One region of the Methylophilus sp. Q8 genome, then DNA from elsewhere that is predicted to be linked to it. Evidence: predicted binding sites of a transcription regulator. Region 1 holds the regulator's gene; each other region holds the start of a gene.

The links. Region 1 encodes sigma-54, which starts transcription at its own class of promoters, with help from an activator protein. Its sites were predicted from a motif close to TGGCACNNTTCCTGCT; they were not measured.
Region 2: the regulator sigma-54 is predicted to act here: its motif matches at 4,923-4,938, upstream of GQ52_RS09605 (CmpA/NrtA family ABC transporter substrate-binding protein).
Region 3: the regulator sigma-54 is predicted to act here: its motif matches at 2,513-2,528, upstream of ppc (phosphoenolpyruvate carboxylase).

The regions. Positions count from the first base shown of each region.
Region 1 covers NZ_JUHE01000001.1:1,208,346-1,214,877, forward strand. Annotated here, with positions in the region: gene GQ52_RS05840 (GDSL-type esterase/lipase family protein) at 1-225, shown strand, start outside; gene gltA (citrate synthase) at 314-1,603, opposite strand; gene GQ52_RS05850 (anhydro-N-acetylmuramic acid kinase) at 1,769-2,896, opposite strand; gene tyrS (tyrosine--tRNA ligase) at 3,017-4,255, shown strand; gene GQ52_RS05860 (RNA polymerase factor sigma-54) at 4,302-5,849, opposite strand; gene lptB (LPS export ABC transporter ATP-binding protein) at 5,856-6,532, opposite strand, start outside.
Region 2 covers NZ_JUHE01000001.1:1,977,779-1,984,310, forward strand. Annotated here, with positions in the region: gene cobA (uroporphyrinogen-III C-methyltransferase) at 1-54, opposite strand, end outside; gene GQ52_RS09590 (hypothetical protein) at 73-1,545, opposite strand; gene GQ52_RS09595 (ABC transporter ATP-binding protein) at 1,633-2,442, opposite strand; gene ntrB (nitrate ABC transporter permease) at 2,466-3,386, opposite strand; gene GQ52_RS09605 (CmpA/NrtA family ABC transporter substrate-binding protein) at 3,406-4,716, opposite strand; gene GQ52_RS09610 (nitrate regulatory protein) at 5,065-6,333, opposite strand; gene GQ52_RS09615 (efflux transporter outer membrane subunit) at 6,421-6,532, opposite strand, start outside.
Region 3 covers NZ_JUHE01000001.1:242,670-249,201, reverse strand. Annotated here, with positions in the region: gene rsmD (16S rRNA (guanine(966)-N(2))-methyltransferase RsmD) at 1-373, shown strand, start outside; gene coaD (pantetheine-phosphate adenylyltransferase) at 413-901, shown strand; gene GQ52_RS01280 (YfhL family 4Fe-4S dicluster ferredoxin) at 940-1,194, shown strand; gene gloA (lactoylglutathione lyase) at 1,251-1,658, shown strand; gene GQ52_RS01270 (hypothetical protein) at 1,651-1,914, shown strand; gene GQ52_RS01265 (hypothetical protein) at 1,923-2,144, opposite strand; gene ppc (phosphoenolpyruvate carboxylase) at 2,570-5,365, shown strand; gene GQ52_RS14085 (hypothetical protein) at 6,027-6,272, shown strand; gene GQ52_RS13730 (YiiX/YebB-like N1pC/P60 family cysteine hydrolase) at 6,312-6,532, opposite strand, start outside.

The DNA.
Region 1 (6,532 bases):
TTGATTGCCATGCCGGAAGTGAGTCTGGCTGGCCCGCTCAGTGATCACCCGCTCTATGCACGCGCGGCCGAGGCAACTGGCGCACTATTAGTGCCTCACGCAGTGTCTGCTGTCTTGTCAGATGGCCGGCTGCTTGCCGATCAAGTGCATCCGAATGCAGAAGGTTATCGTGAGTTGGCGGATGCACTGACAAAACAGCTCCATGACCTTGGTGTGTTGCGTTAGCGGAAACGATCAGGATCGGAGAATATGAAAAGCCCGACAATCTATTGATGTCGGGCTTTTGTTTTTGCAGGCGTGATTCAGTCTGTGGCTAGCGTTGGTGCAGCGGTACAAACTCCCTGCGTTCAGAGCCGACATACAATTGGCGTGGGCGGCCAATTTTTTGCTCCGGGTCGGCATTCATCTCGCTCCATTGCGAAATCCAGCCAGCGGTGCGCGCTAGCGCAAATATGGCGGTAAACATGGAGTTTGGAATGCCCATGGCACGCATGACGATACCGCTGTAGAAGTCGACATTCGGATACAGTTTGCGTGAGACGAAGTATTCGTCTTCCAGCGCGATTTTTTCCAGTTCCATCGCCAGTTTGAACATAGGGTCATCGTGCAGACCCAGTTCATTCAATACTTCATGGCAGGTTTTACGCATGATGGAGGCGCGCGGGTCCATGTTGCGATAGACGCGATGACCAAAGCCCATGAGGCGGAAGCTGTCAGTTTTGTCTTTGGCGCGCTTGATGAATTCACCAATACGGCTGACGTCGCCAATCTCTTCCAGCATGTTCAATGTTGCTTCGTTGGCACCGCCATGGGATGGGCCCCACAAAGAGGCAATCCCGGCCGCGATACAGGCAAACGGGTTGGCGCCGCTGGAGCCAACCAGGCGTACGGTAGAGGTAGATGCGTTTTGCTCGTGATCTGCATGCAGAATCAGGATACGCTCAAATGCACGTGCCAGGATCGGGTTGGGTACATACTCTTCGCAAGGGGTCGCGAACATCATATGCATAAAGTTTTCTGCGTATCCCAGCTTGTTTTGGGGGTACATAAATGGCTCGCCTACATTGTACTTGTAGCTCCAGGCGGCAATCGTCGGTACTTTGGCTAGTAGACGCATGGCGGCCACCCGGCGAGATTCCGGGTCGGCCACATTGTTATTGTCGGGATAAAACGCAGCCATGGCACCCACGACCGCAATCATGACTGCCATCGGGTGGGCATCGCGGCGGAAACCGCGAAACACGTTGCTCATCTGGTCGTGCAGCATGGTGTGCTGGCTGATGGTGTCGACGAATGCTTCACGTTGTTGCAGGTCCGGCAGTTCGCCATTGAGCAGTAAGTGCGAAACTTCGAGGAAGTTACAGTTTTCTGCCAGCTGTTCAATCGGGTAGCCACGGTAATACAGCAACCCTTGTTCACCATCAATAAAGGTGATGCCGGAGTTGCAAGAAGCCGTAGACATAAAGCCGGGGTCAAATGTGAAGTAACCATGTTTGCCCAAGTTACGGATATCGATTACATCCGTGCCCAAGCTGCCCTTTAAGACGGGCAATTCAATTGCGGTACTGTCGTTGTCAAATGTAATGGTCGCTTTGGTAGCCATAACGTACTCTGTTTAAGTCAAGGTTGTCTAAATTATACGCAATCGTTTTTGAATATGGGGGCTTGCGCGGAAATGAGGGTGGAAAAGTTAAAAAATCGTCTTCAATCCTGCACCAGTTTAAATCAAACATTGAGTGCATTCGCACTGCTTTAGGGTGTCTTAGTCCTAATTCGGATAAATCGCGCCTAATACCCGTGGCCCTGCTGCGCCGGTGACGGCAGGCAGGTTGCCGGGTTGATGATCCACGCAACGTTGCGCCAGCCAGGCAAAAGCAACGGCTTCCACCCAGTCGACGCCAATTCCCAGGCTATCCGTGTGTTGCACTGGTCGCCCGCACAGGGTTTGCAATCTGTCTATCAAGGCAATGTTGTGCGCACCGCCGCCGCAGACATAGATTTCTGCAGCACCGCTGCAATGCTGTTTCAAGGCATTGGCGATCGTCACTGCAGTCAGTTCCAGCAGCGTACGCGCGACATTCTGTGGTGTGTCAGCATGGGCTTGCAGGTGTGCATGGAGCCAGGCCTGGTTAAACAGGTCGCGGCCAGTGCTTTTCGGGATGGGCAATGCAAAATACGGGTCAGCGAGCAAAGCGTCCAGCAAGGCTGGATTGACGTCGCCACGTACTGCCCAGGCGCCACCAGCATCATAGCTCTGGCCTGTGTGCTGCAGGGTCCATGAGTCCATAAGTAAGTTGCCGGGGCCGGAATCAAAGCCAATCACCTTGCCGCTCACCGGTAAGTCGCTCAGGTTGGCGATGCCGCCAATATTCAAAATGACGCGATGTGTGTCAGGTGCCGCAAAGACTGCCTGGTGAAAGGCGGGCACTAATGGTGCACCTTGTCCGCCAGCCGCAATGTCGCGGCTGCGAAAGTCGCCGACTACGGTGATGCCAGTGCGTTCCGCCAGGCGTGCATGGTTACCCAGTTGCAAGGTATAGGCCTGGCCGTTGGCCAGATCAGGACAGTGGCGTATGGTTTGCCCATGGCAGCCAATCGCCGTCACGGCTTCTGCCGATACATTGGCTGTTTGCAATAAGCCTTGCACTGCCGCTGCATAGAGGTCGGCCAGCTGATTGGACACTATAGCGGCAGTATGTAATTCGTTGACGGCTGGTGTATGCAGATCCAGCAGGATTTGCCTGATATCTGCCGGATAAGGCAGGAAATACTGGCTTTGTTGCTGCAGGTGCTCGCCTTGTTGCGCGACCAGGACGGCGTCCACCCCATCCAGACTGGTACCAGACATCAGGCCGATAAACAGGCGCGTTTGAGTGGGTGGGGCAGAAAAATTCATAAGGCATAAGTGTAACACTGCTCATGCCTGGCTTACAGAAATGCATGGGATTACGTTAAAATAGCTGTTTTACTTTCATGACGAAGTGCGCGCAACGCGCGCCTCAAAAAAAGAACCTTTATGACAGACGTAAACCAAGCTTCAGTGACGACTGAAGCACTGAGTCCAGAGATTGTGAATGCACTGGCGATTATCAAACGCGGTGCCGATGAGCTATTAATCGAGCAAGAACTGATTGAAAAGCTGAAAACTGGCAAACCCTTGCGTGTGAAAGCGGGTTTTGACCCCACTGCGCCTGATTTGCATCTGGGGCACACCGTGCTGATTAACAAATTGCGCCAGTTGCAGGATCTGGGGCACCAGATTCAATTCCTGATCGGTGACTTTACCGGCATGATTGGTGACCCGACGGGTAAAAGTACCACGCGCCCGCCGTTAACGGTTGAACAGGTGAAGGCGAATGCTGATACCTATTCCGAGCAGGTATTCAAGATTCTGGACCCGGCCAAAACCGAGATTGTGTTTAACTCCAAGTGGTTAAGCGACCTCGGTGCCGCGGGCATGATCAAGCTGGCAGCCAGCCATACGGTCGCCCGTATGCTGGAGCGCGATGACTTCTCCAAGCGCTTCAAAGGCAACCAGCCAATCGCGATTCATGAATTCTTGTATCCCTTATTGCAGGGCTATGACTCTGTGGCTTTGCAGGCCGATTTGGAACTGGGCGGCACAGACCAGAAATTTAACCTGCTAATGGGCCGTGAATTGCAAAAGCAGGCTGGCCAATCGCAGCAATGCGTGTTGATGATGCCGTTGCTGGAAGGCCTGGACGGCGTGAATAAAATGTCCAAGTCTTTGGGTAACTATATTGGTATCAGCGAAGCGCCTGAGACGATTTTTGCCAAAATCATGTCGGTTTCTGATGAACTGATGTGGCGTTACATCGACTTGCTGTCATTTGCCACCCTGGAAACTATCGCCCAGTGGAAAGCACAAGTGGCTGCTGGCGACAATCCGCGTAATATCAAGGTCGGTTTTGCGCAGGAGATCGTCGCCCGTTTCCACGGCCAGGCGGCGGCTGAAAAGGCCCTGCAAGACTTCCAGACCCGTGCCAAAGGCGGGATTCCTGATGATGTGCCTGAGGTGGCAGTGGCGATTGACGGTGATAGCATCAGTATCAGCCAGTTGCTCAAGCAGGCGGGTCTGGTGGAAAGCACCAGTGAAGCCATGCGCGCCGTGCAACAAGGCGGCGTGAAGCTGGATAGCGTAAAAGTTGATGATAAAAACCTGTCACTGGCAAAAGGGGTGACCGTGGTGGCACAAGTCGGCAAGCGCAAGTTTGCCAAAATCACCATCCAGTAAACATGTGTTACTGATTAAAAAAGGCCGCATTTGCGGCCTTTTTGGTTTACAGCGATTTGCGTAAGTTGGCCGGTGGAATATTCAGCGATTCGCGGTATTTGGCAATGGTGCGGCGCGCAACCACAATGCCTTGCTGCGCCAGCGTATCGGTGATTTGATTGTCGGACAATGGTTTTTTCTGGTTCTCTTCAGCGACCATTTGTTTGATCAGGGCGCGAATGGCGGTTGCAGAGCATGAGCCGCCCGCATCGGTGGCAACTGAGCTGCCAAAAAAGTATTTAAGTTCAAATACACCGCGTGGCGTGAGCATATACTTATGCGTTGTCACGCGAGAAACCGTGCTTTCATGCAAGTCGAGCTCTTCGGCAATTTCGCGCAATACCAGGGGCCGCATGGCAATTTCACCATGTTCAAAGAAATTGCGCTGTCTGTCCACAATCGCTTGCGACACACGCAAGATGGTAGAAAAGCGTTGCTGGATATTTTTAATCATCCATTTGGCTTCCTGCATCTGGCTCTGCAGATATTGGCCGGAGCTTTCACGGTTGCGCTTGAGGATATCTGCATACAACTGATTGATACGCAATTTGGGGATCACGCCATCATTGAGCGATGCCATCCAGATGCCTTTGATTTTTTTGACCACGACATCGTGCTGGATAAAGTGGTCATGGCTAAAGGTCGCAAACTCGTTGCCTGGCTTGGGATTTTGCTGGCGAATCAGGTGTTGCGCGCCTTTGAGCGCGGCTTCGTCGCAAGTGAGTACCTTGCGCAATTTGACAAAGTCTTTGTTGGCGAGCAATGCCAGGTGATCTTTGGCAATCGCCATCGCAATACGCAAATAAGGTGTCTCAGGCGGCAGTACTTGCAGTTGTAGCAAGATGCATTCACGCAGGTCACGTGCGCCGACGCCGATCGGATCCAGGTTCTGGATCAATTTCAGTGCGGTTTCCAGCTCCAGTAACTCAATTTCCAGCTCTGGCGGCAACAGGTCGACAATCTCTTGTAAATCCTGCTCTAAATAACCATCATCGTTAATGCTGTCGAGCAAAAATTTCACCAGATCCATGTCACGCTTGGATAGATGTGCCAACTGCATCTGGTTGATCAGGTGCTCGCGCAGACTGATATTGTTGGCGTCCTGGCGAGAGAAGTCACTATCTTCATCATCGAGGTTGTTGCGGCCCGCTTCGTCCCAGTTGCTGGCACTGCCAAACTCTTCGTAGTCATCTTCAAACTCGGGCGGCGTGAATTCTTCATTCAGATTCGGTTGTTCGCCTTCAGTGCCGCTCGTTTCGTCACGTGGTTCATCACGCAGACTCTCTGCAGGAGGAGTGAGGTCGTTTTGGGTAGCGACATCAAATGAACTTGCATCCACCTGCTCTGTGTCTGTCGAGCTGGTGGCCAATGGCGAGTTATCTTCAAATTCTCCTTCTTCGCCGTCAGCCATTTCCAGCAGCGGATTTTCCTGCAGGATGGTTTCCAGCTCCTGGCTTAACTCCAGCGTGGACAACTGCAACAGGCGGATGGACTGCTGAAGTTGCGGGGTGAGCGCCAGGTTTTGTGAGATGCGTAATTGCAGGTTTTGCTTCATATCAGGTTACAGCCTAAAATTCTTGCCCAGATAGACTTCACGTACGCCTTCGTTCTGAATGATTTCGTCTGGCGTGCCTGCGGCAAACACAGCGCCTTCATTAACGATATACGCCCGGTCACAAATATCCAGGGTTTCACGCACGTTGTGGTCTGTAATCAAAATGCCAATATTCTGGCTGCTCAGGTAGCGGATAATTTTCTGGATCTCAATCACCGCAATCGGGTCAATCCCGGCAAATGGCTCATCCAGCAGGATGAATTTCGGGTCTGTGGCCAGGCAGCGCGCAATCTCTACGCGGCGGCGCTCGCCGCCCGACAGGCTGACGGCCTGGCTGTGACGGATATGCTGGATATGTAATTGATCCAGTAAAGACTCCAGCCGCGCTTCACGCTCTTCTTCCGTGTAAGGGCGGGTTTCCAGAATTGATAAAATATTATCAGTCACCGTCATTTTACGAAAAATGGATGCTTCTTGTGGCAGGTAAGCCAGGCCCATGCGGGCGCGCTCGTGCATGGGCGCGCGGCTGACATCTGCGCCATTCAGCGTAATGCTGCCGTCGTCCAGTGCGACCAGGCCAACAATCATATAAAAGCTGGTGGTTTTGCCAGCACCATTCGGGCCGAGCAAACCAATCACTTCGCCGCTGCGTAGCTCAAGTGTGGTGTTTTTAACCACGGTGC
Region 2 (6,532 bases), 770 kb from region 1:
GTCTGGGTCGCCGGGTCCGGCGCCGACTAAATAAACTTTTGCGGCTGAAGTCATAGGCAATTCCTTATCGAGTTAAAACGTATACATGGCAGTCAGCCATAATTTTTCGGTGTCGCGGACACGGCCACGGATGGCCGCAGCGTTGTTGCTGGCCAAGTTGGGCAATAAAGCATAGTGGTCGTCCTCACTAAACTTGCCGTATTCCAGTTTGGTCATCCAGTTTTTGTCCACATTCCAGGTCACGGCCGCGTTCCATTCAGTACCATAACGGCTGCCATTGCGGCTGCTTCCGCCACCAGTAGTATAAAAATCCTTGTCTGAGTCAATCAGGTGGTAGTCAGCAAAAAATACAAAGTCGCCATAGCGGTAAGTTGCCGTAACAAAGGTATCTTTAATGCCTTCAAGCGGCGTTGCCAAGAATTTGTCTACCCAGCCCTGAAAGAGGTGGTTAGTACCCAGCGGGGTCTGGAAGGCATACTTGCCGTTATTGCTGGACAGCAATTCCTGATCAAGGCGCATATTGAAGTTATCGATACCAAAGCCGCCGCCCAGTTTGTAGTAGTGGGCATCAATGCGTGAGTCACCGCCACTGTAATCTGTTTGCTTGGCGTATTCTGCGGTGTAGTGTGCTCGATAATTCGGGGTGAACGGGTGTGTACCATCCAGGCGAACACCGATAATTTTGTTGCCCTGGTCTGCATTCTGGTTGGCAGCGCCTCCTTTGCCTGCTGCATTGGCCGCAGCCGTAGTGCCATTACCAAACCAGGCACGCCCCATGCCTAAATCCTGAAAACCATCCAGGTAGGCATAGCCCACCAAAAATTCAGTGGGTGAAATGCGGTAACGGGCGTTGACGATATCCAATGCGCCATCAGAGCGGTATTTGGTGGTGATTTGTTCTACACCCTCAAAGTGCGCCAGGAAAATTTCTGTGTCAGGAATGGTTTTGTTGAAAATGGATACGCCATCAAATACCTGCATCACCTGGCGGAAAGCGATATCACCAATAAAACGTACGTTGTCGAGGTTTACCTGCTGACGACCAGCACGCACGCGGGTGTTTTTAATGCCGGTCCACTCGACAAACAATTGGTTGACACCCGTGTAGTCAGGGTCGACAACCTTGGCATATTCGATATTGCTTGATTGGTTAGAAACGCTGTTAATCAAGGTGTTGTTGGTGCTATCGTTAAAGTTATCAGCCAGTTTGGACACATTGATCAACTGGGCAGCAAAGCTAAAGTTATGGTAGGGCGCAGTTTGCCAGCCGATCAGGCTGCGCAGGGTTAACGCATTAGCAGCTTTCAGCTCTTTATTGGCTGTGGGGTTTGCCGCGTTGTTAGGATATGTGCCTGGTTGTAAACCATCCTGGTCCACATATTCATAACGCAGTCTAAAGCTGGTCATATTCTTGCCAGTTTTAATCGCATCCATAAAAGTGTATTCAGGGATGATCTCTTCTTCAGCCATCGCCTGCATGCTAAAAGCCGCCAGCAATAGCGCGACTGAAACTTGACGTAAGCGTGGGTGTGAGTTAGCGTTCATGTGTTGCTCCTTTTTCTATGTGGGGTAACCATACTTCGATGAGGTATGCAGTGCTGGCGGGTGACCGCCCGTCAGCACTACTTATATCTATGCCGCCTTTTTAGCGTGGCGCTCATACAAAAACTTCAATACTTCGCTGCGCAGATGCGTATACGCCGGGTCTTCTACCAGCTCCAGACGTTTACGCGGACGAGGCAAATCGACTTCCAGGATTTCGCCTATGGTCGCTGCCGGGCCGTTGGTCATCATAACGATGCGGTCTGACAGCAACACGGCTTCGTCTACATCGTGCGTGACCATCACGGCAGTGCAACCTGAACGTGCCATAATGTCCATCAGCTCGTCTTGCAAACCGGCACGGGTGAGGGCGTCCAGCGCGCCGAATGGCTCGTCCAGCAGCAATACCTTAGGCTCCATGGCCAGTGCGCGCGCAATGCCGACGCGTTGCTTCATGCCGCCAGAGATTTCGTTTGGGCGTTTTTCAATGGCGTGGCTTAAACCCACCAGTTCCAGCGCTGCACGGGTGCGCTCAGCCAGTTGTGTCGGACCTTCTTTATCGCCAAATACGCGTTCTACAGCCAGGTAAACATTTTCAAAACAGGTCAGCCATGGCAGCAGAGAGTGGTTTTGGAACACCACGGCACGCTCAGGGCCAGGCTTGGAGATTTCACGGCCGGCACAAAACAGGTAGCCTTCACTGGGTTGCAGCAACCCGGCAATCAGGTTGAGTACCGTAGACTTGCCACAGCCAGAGTGGCCGATGATGGAAATAAACTCGCCTTCACGGATATTCAGGTTGATATCTTTCAGTGCCTGAAAACTGCCTTTTTTGGTGTGAAACGTCATGTTGACGTTTTCAATCAGGACATAACGGTCTTGCATTACATTGGTCGTCATAATAAGAATCCTTTTCCTGCGGGTTATTCGTAGCTGTAGCGTTTTGCCACCAGCACCAGCAACTGTTCGAGTAACAAACCGACAATGCCGACAATAAAAATGGCGATGATGATGTGCTCTACATTGAGGTTGTTCCACTCATCCCACACCCAGAAGCCGATGCCCATGCCGCCAGTCAACATTTCTGCCGCCACAATCACCAGCCAGGCTGCACCAATCGACAGGCGGACACCGGTCATCATGTAAGGCATGACATAAGGCAGCAGAATTTTGGTCACAACTTTCCATTCGGACAGGTTGAGCACTTTGGCCACATTCATATAGTCTTGCGGCACTTTGCTCACGCCGACGGCGGTGTTGATAATCATTGGCCACACGGCGGTGATGAAGATCACCCAGATCGCCGCAGGGTTGGCCGCCTTGAATACCAGCAGGCCAATGGGCAGCCAGGCCAGCGGTGACACCGGTTTGAGCAGGCTGATAATCGGTGCCGCCATTCTGGACATAAAGGCATAGCGGCCAATCACAAAGCCCATCGGGATGCCGACAATCGCAGCCAGGCCAAAACCCGTCGCCACACGTTGCAGTGAGCTCAGAATGTTCCAGCCTATGCCCATGTCATTTGGGTTGTTGATATAAAACGGGTCGCTGAACAGCTCGACAGCCGATTGCCAGGTTTTGACCGGGCCTGGCAAGCCTTGTGTCAGTGCGGCTACCGTGGCCCAGATGGCTGCGAATACCATCAAGCCAATCACAGGCGGCAACAGCCATTCAAATCCTCGTTTAGCCGTTGCCACCCATGCCCCGCGCTTGGGCGCGGTGGCTTTTGCAGCTGTGGTTGAGAGAGGGGTAACCACAGCAACAACTGGTTGCGCAGGTGCTGTGGTGACAGCTTCCTCGCTTTTTTGCATGATGTTTTCTTTCTTCAAGCTGACGACATTCATGGTGATTCTCCTTTAAAGGTTAGGCTTTCACCTTGAAGCTGCTGGCATAGGCTTTCGGATCCTTACCATCCCAGACCACGCCATCGATCAGCTTGCTGCTACGCATGGCATCTGGCACCGCAATGCCCAGTGATTTGGCTGCTTCGGTATAAATGTCGATACGGTTGACCTTTTTCGCGATGCCCAGGTAGTCAGGGTCAGACTTCAACAAGCCCCAGCGTTTGTGCTGTGTCAGGAACCACATGCCATCAGACAGGTAAGGGAAGTTGACCTTGCCGTCATTGAAGAATTTCATGTAGTTCGGGTCTTCCCATTTTTTGCCGATACCATTGTCGTAGTGGCCGAGGAAGCGGCCTTCAATCACTTCTTCTGGCGCATTGACGTAGGCTTTGCCTGCAATCAGTTTGGCCACTTCCGGGCGGTTTTTAGTCGCATCGATATAGCGGCAGGCTTCCAGAATCGCTTTGGTCAGTGCCAGTGCGGTATTCGGGTTTTTGGCCGCAAACTCAGCGGTGGTGCCGAGTACTTTTTCCGGGTGATCGGCCCAGATGTCCTGGGTGGTGGCGACGGTAAAACCAATCTTGTCGTAGATGGCGCGTGCGTTCCATGGTTCGCCTACGCAGTAGCCGTCCATATTGCCGATGCGCATGTTGGCGACCATTTGTGGCGGAGGCACCACAATGGTTTTCACGTCTTGCATCGGATTGATGCCATAACTGGCCAGCCAGTAATACAACCACATGGCGTGTGTGCCGGTCGGGAAGGTCTGGGCAAAAGTAAAGTCGCGGTTTTCGTTATCCAGCAGGCGCTTGAGCGTCCCGCCACTGGTCACGCCTTTTTCTTTCAGCTGGTTAGCCAGTGTGATGCCCTGACCGTTGTGGTTCAGTGTCATCAGGATGTTCATATCTTTTTGCTGGCCGCCGATGCCTAGTTGCACACCGTAAATTAGACCGTATAACACGTGCGCTGCATGCAACTCACCATTCACCATTTTGTCGCGCACACCCGCCCATGAGGCTTCTTTGGAGGGGACAATTTTGATGCCGTATTTTTTATCGAAGCCCATTTGTGAGGCGACAATAATCGGCGCACAGTCCGTCAGCGGGATAAAGCCCACTTTTACCTCAGTGATTTCAGGGGCATCAGAGCCTGCTGCCCAAGCCTGGCTGCGAATTGCAGAGGGCACCATGTTCATCATGGCAGCCGCGCCAAATGCACCTGCCAGGGTATTCATGAAAAAGTGACGGCGCTGCTGGTCTACTTGCTCGGTGGTGGATACTTCGGTGACCGTTGAAGTGGGTGTCACATTATTTTTGTCAGAACTGCTCATTGCTGCTCCTTAATCATCAATCAATTGGGAAAGTTAAAAAACAAAAAGGCGTCCTGAATGCAGACTGTTTTTTGTCTACACTCAGGACGCCTTTGTCCTTTTACTGCACAAGTCATTCGACTTGTTTACTGCCCAGCCGCGCTACATCCCAGGCTGGTATCACACGAGATTTTCAACCGCCGTTAGCTGAAGCCTCAAGCCAAATTAGCAATTGCCGTGCCAGCTGAAGCGTTATTTTTAAGTGATTGTTCTATATTGGTTTTTTTGGATGGTTGCATTTTTATGCAACCTTTTCAGCGCGGTGCTGTCCGCACCATACGTGTGCGGATGCACCAATTTGACGGGCGTTTAGCCCGGTTGTGCGTGATGCGCCAGAATGTTTTCAGCGACATCAATAATCTTGCGGTTTTGCTCCATGGCAATGCTGCGCATGGTTTTATACGCTTCCATTTCATTCAGCCCGCGCGTGCTCATTAACAGGCCTTTGGCACGTTCGATCAGCTTGCGTTCGGCAAGCGCCTTTTTAGTATCAGACAACTCACTTTCCATCTCGGCAATTTGCCGCGACTGCTGTTGCAGCAGCGTAATCATGGAGGCCATCGGATACGCCTGCGACGTATCATGCGTCTGAAAATTCAAGGCATTCTCAACTGGAATCGCCAGGTTGAAAAAGGTGCTGTTGAGCGCAGCGGCTGGTGTTGCCTGGATGGCATCCAAATATTGCCGGGTTTGCTCAAAGTCGCTCTTGGCTTTGCTAGCCAGCCCTGCCAACAACTCATGCATGGTTTGGATGAGCTGACATTGAATCTGCCACATGGCGCTTAAACGCTGGCTGCACAATTCAAACCAGACATCTGCGCTACTGGGGCTGAGCGTCTGCTGGTCTTTGGCTGCGCTCAGCTTGGTGCGGTATTTTTGATGTTGCTGGTGCCAGCTGGTTGCCTGCAGCGCAAGCCATGACTGGCGTACCTCTTCACTGCCAAACTGGCAGAATAAATCAAAATGGCGGTCTTGCTGGGCGATGAGTTCAAACAGCTTTTGCTGATGCGGCAGTTGCAGGCTGCCTGAACCAAACATATAGGCACCCACTGCACGCTCCTGCCCGGCAAATTCCTTGCCCTGGATTAGGTTGTAAAGCGTCAGCAAACAGGTGGAAATCTTGCTATTGACCGAGCTGTCGGTGATCTCAAAGATCAGTGCAATCAGGCTGCCGATCAGGCGGCTAAACGATTCGATACAGTCTGCAAAGCTGATCTTTTGCAAAGTGATCTGATGCCGCAAAGAAGTCAGTTGGTCCAGGCCTAGCAAGATCCACGAGGTCAGCGTCAATTGTTTGGCATCTGCCAGCGCGTTTCTATGCAAGTGCTGTTGCAGCGCCTCTCTAAAACTGGCTTCCATGGCCTGGTTTTGCGTAATGATGTCAGCGCGCTCTGGTGCAAAGCGTCGCCCATTGGAGGCGATATAGAGGCAGCTAGCACCACGTTCGGCCTGGATCAGGTGGATCAACTGGCCAATTTTTTCGACAAATGCGATACAGCTATCGAGTCGCTCCAGCTCCTCGATATGTCTGATTTTGGCCAAGGTAATGGTTTGGGCAGGGGATATTTCTGTGTTCATCACTAGGCACCAAGCAAGAAGTGTGCGCGACTTGGTGGTTATCTTTATCTTTAATGTTTAAAACGATGATGTTCATGCATGCACTCACTAATGCCAACCGCCGCCCATGACCTTATACAAGGTCAGCTGGCTAGCGGCGTCACTTAATTGCAATGTGACCAGCGATTGCTCTGCAGTATAAAGCGTGCGCTGTGCATCC
Region 3 (6,532 bases), 970 kb from region 1:
TGCCCTGGGCTTTGAAGCGCTATCGCGCAATGCCAGTCAAGTGACCATGCTGGAACTGGCCAAAGCGCCGTTTCAGGCATTGCTGCAAAACCAGCGCTTGCTGGGCGCGACGCAGGCTGAGATCCGGCAAATGGATGCCTTGCAGTTTTTGGCGCAAAACAAACAGCGCTATGATGTGGTTTTCTGCGACCCACCCTACCATAAACAGTGGCTGGATAAGTTGTTGCCACAGTTGGCCAGCCACCTGGCCGAAGATGGTTTGCTGTATGTAGAGGCAGAATATGCGTTAAAATCCGACTCGGGCTGGCAAGTGATCAAGTCCGGCAAGGCGGGGCAGGTGTTTTATCATCTGCTGCAGCCAGTAAACGCATAGGTCAGGGACACCTTAAAAAAATATTCGGGGTAAAGGTGAATGAGTAAAGTCAGAGTGGCAGTGTATCCGGGAACATTTGATCCGATTACATTGGGGCATGAAGATATTGTGCGCAGGGCCGCCAATCTGTTTGATGAGGTGATTGTGGCCGTGGCGGGCAGTACCAGCAAGCAGACCTTGTTCAGCCTGCAAGAGCGCGTGGCGTTGGCCGAGTCTGTGTTTAATGGCAGCAACATTCGCGTGGTGGGCTTTGATGGCCTGCTGATGCAGTTCGTGCAGGCGCAAGGCGGACAGATGGTGATTCGAGGTTTGCGTGCGGCCAGTGATTTTGAATACGAGTTTCAACTGGCAGGCATGAACCGCAAGCTGTATCCAAAACTTGAGACCCTGTTTATGACGCCCGCCGAAGAATTTATGTTTATCTCCTCCAGCCTGGTGCGCGAAGTCGCGCGACTGGGCGGTGATGTGAACCAGTTTGTGTCGCCAGGCGTCGAAACTGCAATCAAGCAAAAACTGGTCGCTGCTTAACGCTATACCAGATAGAGAATCCCTTATTTTAAAGAGTCATGGCGTTATTTATTACCGATGAATGTATTAACTGCGATGTTTGCGAGCCGGTGTGCCCGAATGAGGCCATTTCGCAAGGCGCGGAAATCTATGAAATCAACCCTGACCTGTGCACCGAATGTGTTGGGCATTACGATAAGCCACAATGTCAGCAGGTATGCCCCATCAGTTGTATTCCGCTAGACCCGGATCGACCTGAAACACAGGAACAGCTGATGGAAAAGTATGTGCGGATCACTGCACTCAATCATTAAAAAAATAATTAAAACCAACATTAAAACGAAGTTACACGGATCTCAAGGAGTCAATAATGCGAGTATTACATACCATGTTGCGCGTAGGCGATTTGCAACGTTCGATTGATTTTTATACGGGCGTGCTAGGCATGAAGCTGATCCGTACCCAGGATTACCCGGATGGCGAATTTACGCTGGCATTTGTCGGCTATGGCAATGAGTACGATAACACCGTGCTAGAGTTGACCTACAACTACGGCAAAACAGCCTATGACATGGGTGGCGCGTATGGCCATATGGCGATCGAGGTTGACGATGCTTACAAAGCCTGTGAATTGGTCAAAACCAAAGGCGGCAAAGTGGTGCGCGAAGCGGGGCCGATGAAGCACGGCACGATTGTCATTGCGTTTATCGAAGACCCGGACGGCTATAAAATCGAATTCATCCAGAAGGGGACGATTGAGTACCCCGTTAATGTCTAACCAGGCACAGTTATTAGAGGCTGTGACACAGGCGCAAGCTGGCAACTGGGATGCGGCCCACAATATCGCGCAGGACTATAGCGACTCCACAGCGAACTGGATTCACGCCGTGCTGCATAAGATTGAAGGCGATACCTGGAATAGCAAGTACTGGTATGCCAGAACGGGTGGTCACCAATATGAAGATTACGGCCCGGATGTGGCCGCAGAGCTGGTGGCCATTCAACAATGGTTGAACACTGCTGCTGCGCAATAATTGATTGCTTACTTATGATCTTCGTCAGCAGGGCGGCGGCTGGAAATAAAAATCCCCCATAGTGACTGCACAAACAGGCCAATCACGGTGCCGGTGATAAATAGCAACAGGCAGGCGAGCAAACACACCAACAGCAAGAAGGCATCTTGCTGCCACAGACCCAGCGCAGACAGCGACTGCCAGACAGTCAGTATTTGCTGTATCCAATGATCGAGGTTGATAAGCGCCATGTGTTTATTATGCCTTAGGAAACACGGAATTAAGCGGCTGCGCGAGCGAATTGCGGCGTTGCGCGGTACTCGAAATCCTCATGTACTATATGTACATTCCGGTTTCTGCGTGCCGTGCGCCTTGCACTTCATCTCGCTCACTTCTGCCGTATTTCCTTTTTAACAGTAATTGCTTCTGAAAACAATTTACTCGCAAGTAAATCATTGTGCATGGTGCGTATTGATCTCAATCTTGTTCACCACAATACTTTTTGCACTGCCTTGTTATAGAGCCAAATCAGTGCACTCTCTTGCCTGATGTCGGTGCGTGTGCGCTATTCTAATTATTTAACACCATGATTTTTAAGTGAAAAAAGATACCTTGAATATGGCCTGCTTGTTGCTAGTCTAGCATGGAGCTAGCACTGAGCTAGAGGAGAGGCACCATGATAAAAAAACTTGCGGCCAGCGCCACGATGTCAGCCGCCATGATTTCGGCAGACAGCCAATTGACCGACAATATTCAATTACTGGGCGAGTTGCTCGATAAAGCGATTCTGGAGGTTGAAGGTGACGAGGTTGCGCAGAAGATTGCGTCTATTCGCCAAGCCGCCCTGCGCTTTCACCAGACACATGACCAGCAAGCCTCGCTAGACCTGGAGCAGTTATTGGCCGGCCTGAGTCTGGAGCATACCGTGCGTGTGGTACGGGCATTGGCCTATTTCAAGCATTTGGTGAACCTGGCTGAGGATTTATACGGCCAGCAATTAGGGCATTGCCAGCAGAATACACCTGCGCCCGGCATGCTTTCATATACCTTGTTGCAAATCAAAGCGGCGGGGATCCCGGCAGATACGATTAAACATCTGTTACAGGATGCGCTGATTTCCCCTGTGCTCACCGCGCACCCCACCGAAGTGCAGCGCAAAAGCGTGCTGGATATTGAACGCCTGATTGCCGAACTGTTGGCAGATCGTGCGCAAATGGTCTCCGCACGCCAGCGCACCCGCAATAGCCTGCTGTTGCAAGGCGCGGTGTCGGCGTTGTGGCAAACCCGCATGATGCGTTACTCCAAACTCAGCGTGCTCAATGAAATTGAAAATGCACTGACCTATTACGAAAGTACGTTTTTGCATGTCATCCCTGAGATTCTGCAAGACGTTGAGCGCGACTTGTCTGACTTGCTGCCCAATGTAGCATTGCCCGGCTTTTTGCGTATGGGCAGCTGGATAGGCGGTGACCGGGATGGCAACCCGTTTGTGAACGGGGCGACGTTGCGCGAAAGCGTGCGCTTGCAGGCCATTACTTTATTCAGGTTTTATTTACAGGAACTGGCGGCATTAAAGCGCGAACTGGCAGTTTCAACGCGGGTGGTCGGCGTGGACGAGGCTGTGCTGCAAATGACCAAAGCGTCGCGTGACCAATCGCAACACCGTCTGGATGAACCTTATCGCCTGGCGCTAAACGGTATTCACGATGGTTTGCTGGCCACGGCCAATACGCTGCTGCCGCAAGGCGGTTGGGTGTTGCCTGAAGACATGGCGGCTGACCCTTACGATACGCCAGAGGCCTTGCTGGCGCCTTTGCAAACCATTGCCGACTCATTGCGCAACCATCATGGCGAAGCCCTGATTTATCCGCGGCTGGGCAAGCTGATCAAGGCGATTGGCACTTTTGGCTTTCATCTGGCCACGGTCGATATCCGCCAGTCTTCAGACGTGCATGAGGCGGTGATTACAGAGTTGTTGCAAAAGGCCGGCCATGACTTTGACTATGCGGGCTTTAATGAGGATGAAAAAATCGGCATTTTGCTGGAGGAACTGAAACAGCCGCGCTTGCTGTTTTCGCCTTTCCAGCAATATTCCGAATTGGTGCATAAAGAAATTGGTGTGCTGGTGGCGGTGCGTGAGATGCGCGAGCGCTTTGGTGAGTATGCGGTGCGGCAATATATTATTTCGCATACTGAAACGCTGTCTGACCTGTTGGAAGTGGCTTTGCTGCAACGTGAAGCCGGTTTGTTGCGCGGTGTGTGGGGTTCCGCCAATATTCAGGTCGATTTGAATATCGTGCCTTTGTTTGAAACCATTGCGGACTTGCGCGATGCGCCCATGATCATGGGCAAATGGCTGAGCCTGCTTGGCATCCGCCACGTGATTCGTTACCAGGGTAGCGAGCAGGAAGTCATGCTGGGATATTCTGACAGCAACAAGGACGGCGGCTTTTTAACCTCTAACTGGGAGTTATATAAAGCAGAAATTTCACTGGTGGAGCTGTTCAACCAGGCCAATGTCAAATTGCGCCTGTTCCATGGCCGCGGTGGTACGGTGGGGCGCGGTGGTGGCCCTACTTACCAGGCCATCATGGCACAACCTAAAGGCACGGTGGATGGCCAGATTCGCCTGACCGAACAGGGCGAGATTATTTCCACACGGTATGCGGATCCGGTAGTCGGTCGGCAGCATCTGGAAACCCTGATTGCCGCTACGCTGGATGCGACATTATTCCCGGCTGACCAACTGGAGTCCGGCAAGCGACGCGCTTTCGAAGGTGTGATGGAAACACTGTCTGCCACCGCCATGACCAGCTATCGCAGCCTGGTTTATGAAACACCTGGTTTTGCCGAGTACTTTTTTAATACCACGCCGATTAATGAAATTGCAGAACTCAATTTAGGTAGCCGTCCAGCTGCGCGCAAATCTACGCGACGCATTGAAGACCTGCGCGCGATTCCGTGGGGATTTTCCTGGGGGCAATGCCGCTTGCTCTTGCCTGGCTGGTATGGCCTCGGCAGTGCCATTCATCATTTCCTGCAGCAGGATCCTGCATTAAAAGAAGCGCGGCTGGCTATGTTGCATGAAATGCAGGCGCATTGGCCCTTGTTTAATACCTTGATTCAGAATGTGGATATGGTGCTGGCTAAAACTGACCTGATTGTGGCGCGCCATTATGCCCATTTACTCGAAGACCGCGACCTGCGCGAAGAGATTTTCAGCCGGATTGCGCAGGAGCACAAGCTGACTACGGATGCCGTCAATCTGTTACTGGGCACCACGCAACGCCTGGCCAGTCAGCCGGTGATTGCAAAATCCATCCGTGACCGTTTGCCCTACCTTGATCCCATGAATCATTTGCAGGTAGAAATGATTCAGCGTTACCGCAACGGCGAAACAGATGAAAAACTGAAGTGGGCGATACCACTGACGATTAACGGCATTGCCACCAGCTTGCGCAATACAGGGTAAGCATTGCTTCGACATGAAAAAAGGACAAGAATGAGTCTATATAGTAAATAATATGTAATTGATATACTGAAGTATTAATTGCCCCATAAATCAATCATTTATGGGGCAAATCTATTTTACATAGTGTGTAATTGAACATGTAAGAAGTAACTTTCACTCAAGCCGCAAACTTATCTATTGAATAATCTGCTATTGTGGATTTTGTCGGTTCCTAGTTATGAGCTTTTCTAAAAGTCTTTTGAGTCCCGTGCGAAATCCACGGGGCATAATCTCAGATCCATACTCATCTTTTACCTAGCCTAGATCATTCGTTTGATAACCAAATTTTTCAAGCCATGCATCTGAGCAAACAAACTCAAAACTAGAGATTTACTCATTATTGCTTGTACAGAAGTTGAAAGTTTGTGGACCCAGTTCATGCGATTGGCAAATGCAGCACCTGCCAGGCGCACATTCACTACAAGCGATTATGTGAAATTATCTGAACCCCTACATCTAGCTGAATACGTGATCGAATGTAGATTAATCAGAAATGGTTATTTCATTGCCCCATTTGCTCACTGGGATCCACAAAACCCTACACAATCGTTATCTTGGTACGATGCTTATAACAAAACATGACCGAGAGAGCCACTTTGAACTCGCTACCTTAGAGAATTGCTTGCAAGCTATTGCAGCTGCAATAGTTCTATTTTGTGTGAGGCACAGTCCATTTACCTTACTAGAAGGTGCCAGCACATTAACTGGCTTATTCACTCAAAATTTTTATATTTCTTTGGTCAATCCCGATCCAAAATCATTTTATATGCCTGCTTTCGATGTTCCGCCAAATATCAGAACAGATTTATTCATAGCCAGCATGACTGATCACATCCGTGGTTGGCTAGTCAGGCCTCTAGTGATTTGAGTTCAGGAAAAAGTCACTGCTATACAATATCAAATGAAATCATCGCCCACCCAGCACTGAAAATGATTCGCCTGTATTTTGACGTATAGTTAAACAGTCGTCACATAAACGGAGTGTATAGACAGCGCCTGGTACCTTATCGCCACTCAATACATAATCTTTTGCAGGATCATCGCCACATACAGAACATACGTCTGTAGTTCCCTGTAATTCTAATATTTGCCTAACATGTTCTGCCTGATCCGAATTCCACTCGGATA